2 regions of the Enterobacter sp. CP102 genome follow, and region 2 is predicted to be linked to the other one. Evidence: predicted binding sites of a transcription regulator. Region 2 holds the regulator's gene; the other holds the start of a gene.
The links. The regulator PhoB, encoded in region 2, activates phosphate uptake and scavenging genes when phosphate is short. The targets are predictions, from matches to a motif close to CTGTCATAAAACTGNCNNAT.
Positions count from the first base shown of each region.

Region 1: nudF (ADP-ribose diphosphatase) is a predicted target of PhoB. The motif match lies at 2,557-2,576, and genes of this name have one in related genera.

Region 1 is NZ_CP104014.1:4,046,061-4,050,488, reverse strand. It holds gene N1249_RS19085 (glutathionylspermidine synthase family protein) at 1-104, opposite strand, end outside; gene N1249_RS19080 (DUF1190 family protein) at 107-772, opposite strand; gene tolC (outer membrane channel protein TolC) at 978-2,444, opposite strand; gene nudF (ADP-ribose diphosphatase) at 2,637-3,269, shown strand; gene N1249_RS19065 (DUF1249 family protein) at 3,266-3,688, shown strand; gene cpdA (3',5'-cyclic-AMP phosphodiesterase) at 3,716-4,428, shown strand, end outside.
Region 2 is NZ_CP104014.1:1,003,745-1,008,172, forward strand. It holds gene sbcC (exonuclease subunit SbcC) at 1-564, opposite strand, end outside; gene sbcD (exonuclease subunit SbcD) at 561-1,766, opposite strand; gene phoB (phosphate response regulator transcription factor PhoB) at 1,954-2,643, shown strand; gene phoR (phosphate regulon sensor histidine kinase PhoR) at 2,665-3,960, shown strand; gene brnQ (branched-chain amino acid transporter carrier protein BrnQ) at 4,370-4,428, shown strand, end outside.

The sequences.
Region 1 (4,428 bases), 1.7 Mb from region 2:
TCTTCACACCAGTACGGCTCGCCGTACATGGTGTGAAAATTAAAGCCGTATTCGGTCGCTTTTTCGCGCCAGTCCGGGCGCTCGTTGATACTGACTCGTTCCATGATCAGCCGCCCATTGAGCGGGTGGAAGAACCCGTTGCGCTACGCTGCATGGAGGTTTGTTTTGCAACAGACTCACCAAAACCGCCGCGGGTAATGGTGCTGGTGGTCGCAGGTTTTGGCGCCATCGCGGTTTTCGGCACGGTCATTGTACGGCCAGGCTGTGCAGCACCGTAACCTTTACCGCTGGCATCGGTGTACTGACCGTAGGCCGGGCTTGCCGGGTTTTTCGAGCTAAACAGCGGCTGCTGCTGGTAGCCAGCACCGCCGCCCATCAGACGACCCATCATGTAACCGGCCATCAGCGGCATCCAGAAACTGCCGCTGGATTGCGCCTGCGCCTGGTTTTCAGGAGCCGTGCCCGCCTGAGCTGGCGCCTGCTGGCACTGGCCTTCGCCAAATTCAGCGACGCAGTCAGCGCGTGAGGCATATTTCGGTGCAGTACGCTCTGCTTCTTTCAGTGCCGTGTTGTACGCAGTGGTACATTCTGCGGCTTTGCCGGTGGCGGCTGAACAGTCGTCCGCGTTCTGATACAGCGATACCGTTTCGTCGGTTTTCTCACAGCCCGCCAGCATAAAGACGGCGGTGATCGCCAGCGCGACAGGAGTGAGATGGCGCGCGTTCCAGCTTTTGCGGAACGATGCGTGATTAATCGATTTTGTCCGTTTCATTTTTGTCTTCCAGGACCCAGTGGTAGAACGAAGTAAATAAGGCTCAGGATAGAGGATGAGTGGTCGAAAATGAAGCTAAGAGGGGCGGAAACAGGGAGATCTTTACGTTGACTTACGTTCGGATGTGATTTTGCGCCGGGTGGCGCTGCGCTTACCCGGCCTACGATTATGTAGGCCCGATAAGCGAAGCGCCATCGGGTAATGCTTAGTTACGGAACGGATTGCTGCCGGTGTTGGTACGTGCTGCCGCTGGCTGTGCAGCAGGCGCGCTGCCTTCAGCGTTGAAGTTATCCACCGCGGCAACCTGCTGTGGATTTTCTGGCGCAACGCTATCTGGTGATGTAGAAACCGGTTTGCCGAGTGCAGCGTTCAACCCTTGCAGATCCTGCTCATTCAACGTACCCAGTGCTGATTTGATGTTCAGCTGGTTAATCAGGTAAGTGTAACGTGCGCTGGAGAGCTGTTGCTTTGCGTTATACAGCGTGGTGGTCGCGTCTAACACGTCAACGATGGTACGAGTCCCCACCGAGTAGCCTGCTTCCATCGCATCCAGGGAGCTTTGTGCAGAAACAACGGCTTGTTTATAGGCGTTGATGCTGCTGATAGAGGCGTTGACGTTGTTGAAGGAGGAACGCACGGTCTGAACAACGTTGCGGTGTGCGCTTTCCAGCTGCTCGCTGGCACCCACAAAGTTGTACTGCGCTTGTTTCACCTGCGAGTTCACCATCCCGCCCTGATACAGCGGCAGAGAGAAGCTCAGGCCGACTTTGTTCTGGCCGATATTGCTGTCGTCATACTGAGTGGAGTTAGTTTTAGAACCGCTGTAGGTAGTGTCAGACACGCCAGTCGACGCGCTCAGACTCAGGGTTGGCAGATGACCATCCTGTGCCTGACGAATCTGTTCACGCGCCAGATCCTGGCTCAGACGCGCCTGAAGCAAGGTCAGGTTGCGGTTTTCTGCTTCTTTCAGCAGCGCATTTACCGTCTGTGGTTTGTCCGTTTTGAAATGGTCCACGTTCAGCGAGGCCAGTTCAGGGTAGTAGTTACCGGTGACCTGACGCAGCGATTCCAGTGCGTTATCCAGGTTGTTACGCGCGGTCACTTCGTTTGCCAGTACGCTGTCGTATTGTGAACGGGCGTTCTGCACGTCAGTAATCGCAACCAGGCCCACATTGAAACGCTGGGTGGTTTGGTCTAACTGACGATAAATCGCCTGTTTCTGCGCTTCGGTGTAGGAGAGCGAATCGATCGCGCTCAGCACGTTGAAGTACGCGGTTGCGGTATTCAGGATCAGCGTCTGCTGATCGGTCTGATAGGTTACGTCCTGGATGCCCGCGCTTTTTTCCTGCAAGGTCAGCGCACGCCATTTGGACATATCAAACAGGGTTTGCGTTAACTGCAGTGATGCGCTGGTCGCATTGGAGTTAACGCCGTTAGAATCGCGGAAACCGTTGCTGTAGGTGTAATCTGCACCCAAGCCCAGTTGTGGCAGCAGCGGGCTACGCGCTTCGTTAATTTTTTCAAACGCAGCATCACGGTCGGCCGCTGACTTACGCAGGTCAGGGTTACCCAGACGTGCCTGCTGATACACCTGTAACAGGTTTTCTGCCTGGCTCATTGCGCTGAAGCCCGTCAGGCTCAGGCCGATAAGGATGGGGAGCAATTTCTTCATTTGCATTCCTTGTTGTGAAGCAGTATTAGCGCTGATCTAATTAAAAATAATTGTCGATTCTAACAGAATCTTCCACACCAAAAGGTTGGCGTTACGTGCCATCCGGCTGTAATTTGCATCAATCTATCATATAGCCTTATAAACAGCCTTGAAATTAATGATTTCAACACTATTGCTACAAGGGTATGACTCATGCAAAAACCAGATAAGTTGCCAGTGACTTTCGCCAAAAACGATGTAGAAATTATTGCACGAGAAACGCTATATAGCGGTTTTTTTTCAATGGATCTTTACCGTTTCCGGCATCGCCTGTTTAACGGGCAGATGAGCGGCGAGATCAGGCGTGAAATTTTTGAGCGCGGTCACGCGGCAGTCTTGCTACCCTTTGACCCAGTGCGTGATGAAGTTGTACTGATTGAGCAGATCCGAATTGCGGCATATGACGTTAGCCCAAGCCCGTGGTTGCTGGAGATGGTCGCCGGGATGATAGAAGAGGGCGAGACGGTTGAAGATGTCGCCCGCCGCGAAGCGCAGGAAGAAGCAGGGCTGGTGGTTGGTCGCACTAAACCGGTGCTCAGCTACCTGGCAAGCCCTGGCGGCACCAGCGAGCGCTTGTCTATTATGGTCGGCGAAGTGGACGCCACGACGGCTGAAGGTATTCACGGTCTGGCAGATGAAAACGAAGATATTCGGGTTCATGTGGTGAGTCGGGAGCAGGCTTACCAGTGGGTAGAAGAGGGTTCAATCGACAACGCAGCGTCTGTCATCGCCCTGCAATGGCTGCAACTGCATTATCAGACATTACGAAACGAGTGGAAAAAATGAAGCGTTATACACCTGACTTCCCAGAAATGATGCGCTTGTGCGAAACCAATTTTGCACAATTGCGCCGCCTGTTGCCGCGAAACGACGCACCCGGCGAAACGGTGAGCTATCAGGTGAGCAACGCGCAGTATCGGTTAACGATTACAGAATCAACGCGCTACACTACGCTTGTGGAAATCGAGCAAACGGCCCCCAGCATCAGCTACTGGAGCCTGCCGTCAATGACAGTGCGCCTGTATCACGACGCGATGGTCGCTGAAGTGTGTTCAAGCCAGCAGATCTTTCGCTTCAAGGCGCGGTATGATTATCCGAATAAAAAGTTGCATCAACGCGACGAAAAGCATCAAATTAACCAGTTTTTAGCTGACTGGCTAAGATATTGTTTAGCACATGGAGCAATGGCGATTCCGGTTTGTTAGCGTCATAAACCTACCTAAGGACACCATTTGGAAAGCCTGTTGAACCTGACTGTTGCTGGTGGGGCGCCAGTCAGGATATTACAAATTACCGATACTCACCTGTTTGCCGAAAAGCATGAGACTCTGCTGGGAGTGAACACCTGGGAGAGTTATCAGGCAGTACTTGGCGCGATTCACGCGGAAAACCGTCCTTGCGATTTAATTGTCGCGACAGGCGATCTGGCGCAGGATCAATCCTCCGCGGCCTATCAGCATTTTGCTGAGGGTATCGCGAGCTTTAACGTGCCTTGCGTCTGGTTGCCGGGCAACCATGACTTCCAGCCCGCTATGTACAGCGCGCTTCAGGAGGCAGGTATCTCTCCGGCCAAAACCGTTATCGTGGGTGATCAGTGGCAAATCCTGCTGCTCGACAGCCAGGTATTTGGCGTGCCGCACGGCGAGCTAAGCGAGTTTCAGCTCGACTGGCTGGAGACAAAACTCGCCGCCGAGCCAGAACGCCATACGTTACTGTTGCTCCATCATCATCCGTTACCGGCGGGCTGTAGCTGGCTTGATCAGCACAGCTTACGCAACTCTGCGGCGCTGGACCGCGTTCTGGTCAAATTCCCACGGGTGAGAAATCTGCTTTGCGGACACATTCATCAGGAACAGGATCTCGACTGGAACGGCCGCCGGATGCTGGCAACCCCGTCTACCTGCGTGCAGTTTAAACCGCATTGCGCCAACTTTACCCTGGATAC
Region 2 (4,428 bases):
CCGCGCTGAAATCTGGCCGTAGATCTCGGTGCCGGTGAGTTCTTCCAGCAGCTCGGCGCGATCGCCGGGTTTCGCATTAAGAAAGGCAGCAAATTGCCCCTGAGAAAGCAGCATCGAGCGGGTAAAACGATCGTAATCCAGACCCGTCAGGGCAGCGGTTTGTTCAAGTTTGTCCGTCACTTTATCGGCAAGGATTTTACCGTCTTCACAGCGCGCCAGCTCCACGCGCGGGGCCTGTAAGTTGCCATCTGGCTGGTTACGCGCCCGGTTCTGGCTCCAGAAAGCCCGGTAAGCCGTGCCTTTTACTTCAAACTCTACTTCCGCCAGACACTCGGCCGTATCGCGCGTCATCAGGTCATTTTGCGCCTGAGAGACTTTTTGCAGGCGCGGCGTTTCGTGGTACAGCGCAAGGCAAATGGCATCCAGCAGCGTGGTTTTACCCGCTCCGGTAGCGCCGGTAATGGCAAATAAACCGTTGCTGGCAAAAGGCTCAGCGGTAAAGTCGATTTTCCACTCACCCTTGAGTGAGTTGAGGTTTTTCAGACGCAGGCTCAGGATTTTCATGCGTTCTCTTCCTCGTCATTCAGTGCGTGCAGCGTATGGGTGAACAGCTCGTTCAGCCGGGCGCGTTTTGCATCATCCATCTCTTCCTGGGCCAGTCGGCGTTCAAATACCTCCTCGACCTTCAGCTCGCTGAGCGTTTCGCGCTGAGCGCTCAACAGGATTTTCTCGCGCTGTTCGCGGCTACGGCGCACCAGCAGCACCTCGACGGGCAAATCTTCCGTTAAGGCCTGAATTTTACGCTGCATATCATGCAGATATTCATCGGTGGTGATTTCGATATCCAGCCAGACCAGCGGTTCTTGCGCCGCGCCGCGCCACTGTTCAAGCTGGACGGTGATGGCCGCCAGGTCACCTTTGAGTACCGCAAGCGGCTGGGTGACCGGGACGTCCAGCATATCGACGGCGCTGAGTTTGCCAGCGGTAAACGTCACCAGATGTACGGATTTGGCTTTGCCTGTTTCGTCAAAACTCAGGGAAATGGGGGAGCCGCAATAGCGAATATGTTCGCTGCCGCCAATCATCTGCGCGCGGTGAATATGCCCCAGCGCGATGTAATCCGCAGGCGGGAAGTTTTGCGCCGGGAAAGCATCAAGCGTGCCGATATAAATGTCACGTACCGCGTCACTTTTACTGGCTCCAACGGTGGTCAGATGCCCGGTAGCAATCACGGGAATCGCCTGTTCACCGCGAAGGGCGCAAGCTTCTTCATACTGTTGGTGGTAGTAGTCGGTGATGCTCTGCAACAGGTGCTGCTGCTTCTCACCGCCGGAAAGCCCGGACTGGCTCTGAACGATATCTCGCGGACGTAAAAAAGGCACCGGACACAGCACCGCGCCCGGCGTCCCGTCGCGCTTTTTCAGGATCTGCGGGGCGTGCCCGGCGCTGGCAACGACCGTCGTATTGAGGAACGCGAGGATGTCGCGGGATTCATTCAGCGTTGCCACGGAGTCGTGGTTACCCGCAACAATCACCAGATGACAGCCGGTTTGCTGTAAGTTAACGACAAAACGGTTATACAGTTCACGCGCATAGCTTGGCGGTTGCCCGGTATCAAAAATATCACCGGCAACGATGATGGCATCAACCTGATGCGCCTGGGCAGTTTCCAGCAGCCAGTTCAGGAAGGCTTCATGTTCAGCGGCGCGGCTTTTGCTGTAAAAATTTTGACCCAGATGCCAGTCCGAGGTGTGAAGTATGCGCATAACGGTTCCGTGGCAAAAAAATGAGGATAGGATTATAAACTTTCAGAGAACGGAAAATAACCGCTGTAATAAAACAACAGTTTGCCATTTATAGTGGGAATGTTTTTCATAAATCTGTCATAAATCTGACGCATAATGACGCCGCATTACAAACTTGTAACTTAAATAAGATAAGACAGGGCAAAGTATGGCGAGACGTATTCTGGTCGTAGAAGATGAAGCTCCGATCCGTGAAATGGTGTGCTTCGTGCTCGAACAAAATGGCTTTCAGCCGGTAGAAGCTGAAGATTATGACAGCGCGGTGAATCAACTTAACGAACCCTGGCCTGATTTGATTTTGCTTGACTGGATGCTGCCTGGCGGCTCGGGATTGCAGTTCATCAAACACATTAAACGTGAAGCGATGACCCGCGATATTCCGGTTGTCATGCTCACGGCGCGCGGTGAAGAAGAAGATCGCGTGCGCGGTCTGGAAACGGGCGCTGACGATTACATCACTAAACCGTTCTCACCTAAAGAACTGGTTGCCCGTATTAAAGCGGTGATGCGCCGTATTTCGCCGATGGCGGTGGAAGAGGTGATTGAGATGCAGGGCTTAAGTCTTGATCCAACGTCACACCGCGTCATGACCGGCGAAAACCCACTCGATATGGGGCCAACCGAATTCAAGCTGTTGCACTTCTTTATGACCCACCCAGAGCGCGTCTACAGCCGCGAGCAGTTGCTGAATAACGTCTGGGGGACTAACGTCTATGTCGAAGACCGGACGGTTGATGTCCATATTCGCCGCTTGCGTAAAGCGCTGGAGCTGAGCGGCCACGATCGTATGGTGCAGACGGTCCGCGGCACGGGTTATCGTTTTTCGACCCGTTTCTGAACAATGACAGGAGTGTGACGCGTGCTGGAACGTCTGTCATGGAAAAGGCTCGTTTTTGAACTCATTCTTTGTTGTATCCCGGCCCTCATTCTGGGGGCATTTGTGGGACATTTGCCGTGGTTTTTACTGGCAGCGGTCACCGGGTTGCTGATCTGGCATTTCTGGAACTTACTGCGCCTTTCCTGGTGGCTGTGGGTTGACCGCAGTATGACGCCTCCGCCGGGAAGCGGAAGCTGGGAGCCGCTGCTTTACGGCCTGCACCAGATGCAGATGCGTAATAAAAAGCGCCGTCGTGAGCTGGGTAGCCTGATCAAACGTTTTCGCAGTGGCGCGGAGTCGCTGCCGGATGCGGTCATTCTGACCACTGAAGAAGGGACTATCTTCTGGTGTAACGGCCTGGCACAACAGCTGCTTGGCCTGCGCTGGCCGGATGATAATGGCCAGAATATCCTTAACCTTCTGCGTTACCCTGAATTCACGCTGTATCTGAAAAAACGCGACTTTACCCGCCCGCATAATCTGAAACTGAACAATGGTCGTCACCTTGAGATCCGCGTGATGCCCTACAGCGACCAGCAGTGGCTAATGGTGGCGCGCGACGTTACGCAGATGCACCAGCTGGAAGGGGCGCGACGTAATTTCTTTGCCAACGTCAGCCACGAGCTACGCACGCCGTTAACGGTGCTCCAGGGCTATCTGGAGATGATGCAGGAGCAAACGCTGGAAGGCGCGCCACGCGAGAAAGCGCTGCATACCATGCGTGAGCAAACGCACCGGATGGAAGGGCTGGTGAAACAGCTTCTGACCTTATCGAAAATAGAGGCCGCTCCGACGCTTGCGTTGAATGACACTATCGACGTGCCGATGATGCTGCGCGTCGTCGAGCGTGAAGCGCAGACCTTAAGCCATAAAAAACATCAACTGACCTTTGAGGTTGATAATGGCCTGAAAGTGCTGGGCAGTGAGGATGAGCTGCGTAGCGCCATTTCTAACCTGGTCTATAACGCGGTGAATCATACGCCGGAAGGGACGCATATTGTGGTGCGCTGGCAATATACCCCGACAGGTGCCGAGTTTAGCGTTGAGGACAACGGACCGGGCATTTCACCGGAACACCTGCCTCGCCTGACCGAGCGTTTCTATCGAGTGGATAAAGCACGCTCGCGACAGACCGGAGGAAGTGGTCTGGGGCTGGCGATTGTGAAACATGCGGTCAATCACCATGAAAGTCGTCTCGATATTCAAAGTACGCTGGGGAAGGGAACCCGTTTCAGTTTCGTTATCCCGGAACGATTAATTGCCAAAAAAATCGCCTGACAACAGGCGTGTCAGTTTTCCTTTCCACGGGCCAGCCATTGCTGGCCCGTTTGCTTTGCGGTCAAGTGAAACCTGAATGAATTTTATACGTCTGATGTTTTTTTGTTCGCATGATTAGCCATGGGTTTTTCTTATAAATAGCGTATTGTGCTGGCCTGTTTTTTCATGCTGGCATATTGTTCTGGTTTTACGATCCCACCTTGCCTTTAAACGTTATAAGCGTTTAAATTGCCCCCCAGATACTGTCATACCGACTGTATTTGCGTGGTAAATCGAAAAACTATTCTTCTCCACGCCAGGACGGGAGAATATCCCGCTGAAATTGAGCAAATTTTCCGCTGTATTGTCCCGTCAGGGATGGCGAAAATCTCAACGTTTTCAACACCACATCCACAGGCAGTAAGGTTTTATGACCCATCACTTAAAATCGCGTGACATCATCGCGCTGGGCTTTATGACATTTGCGCT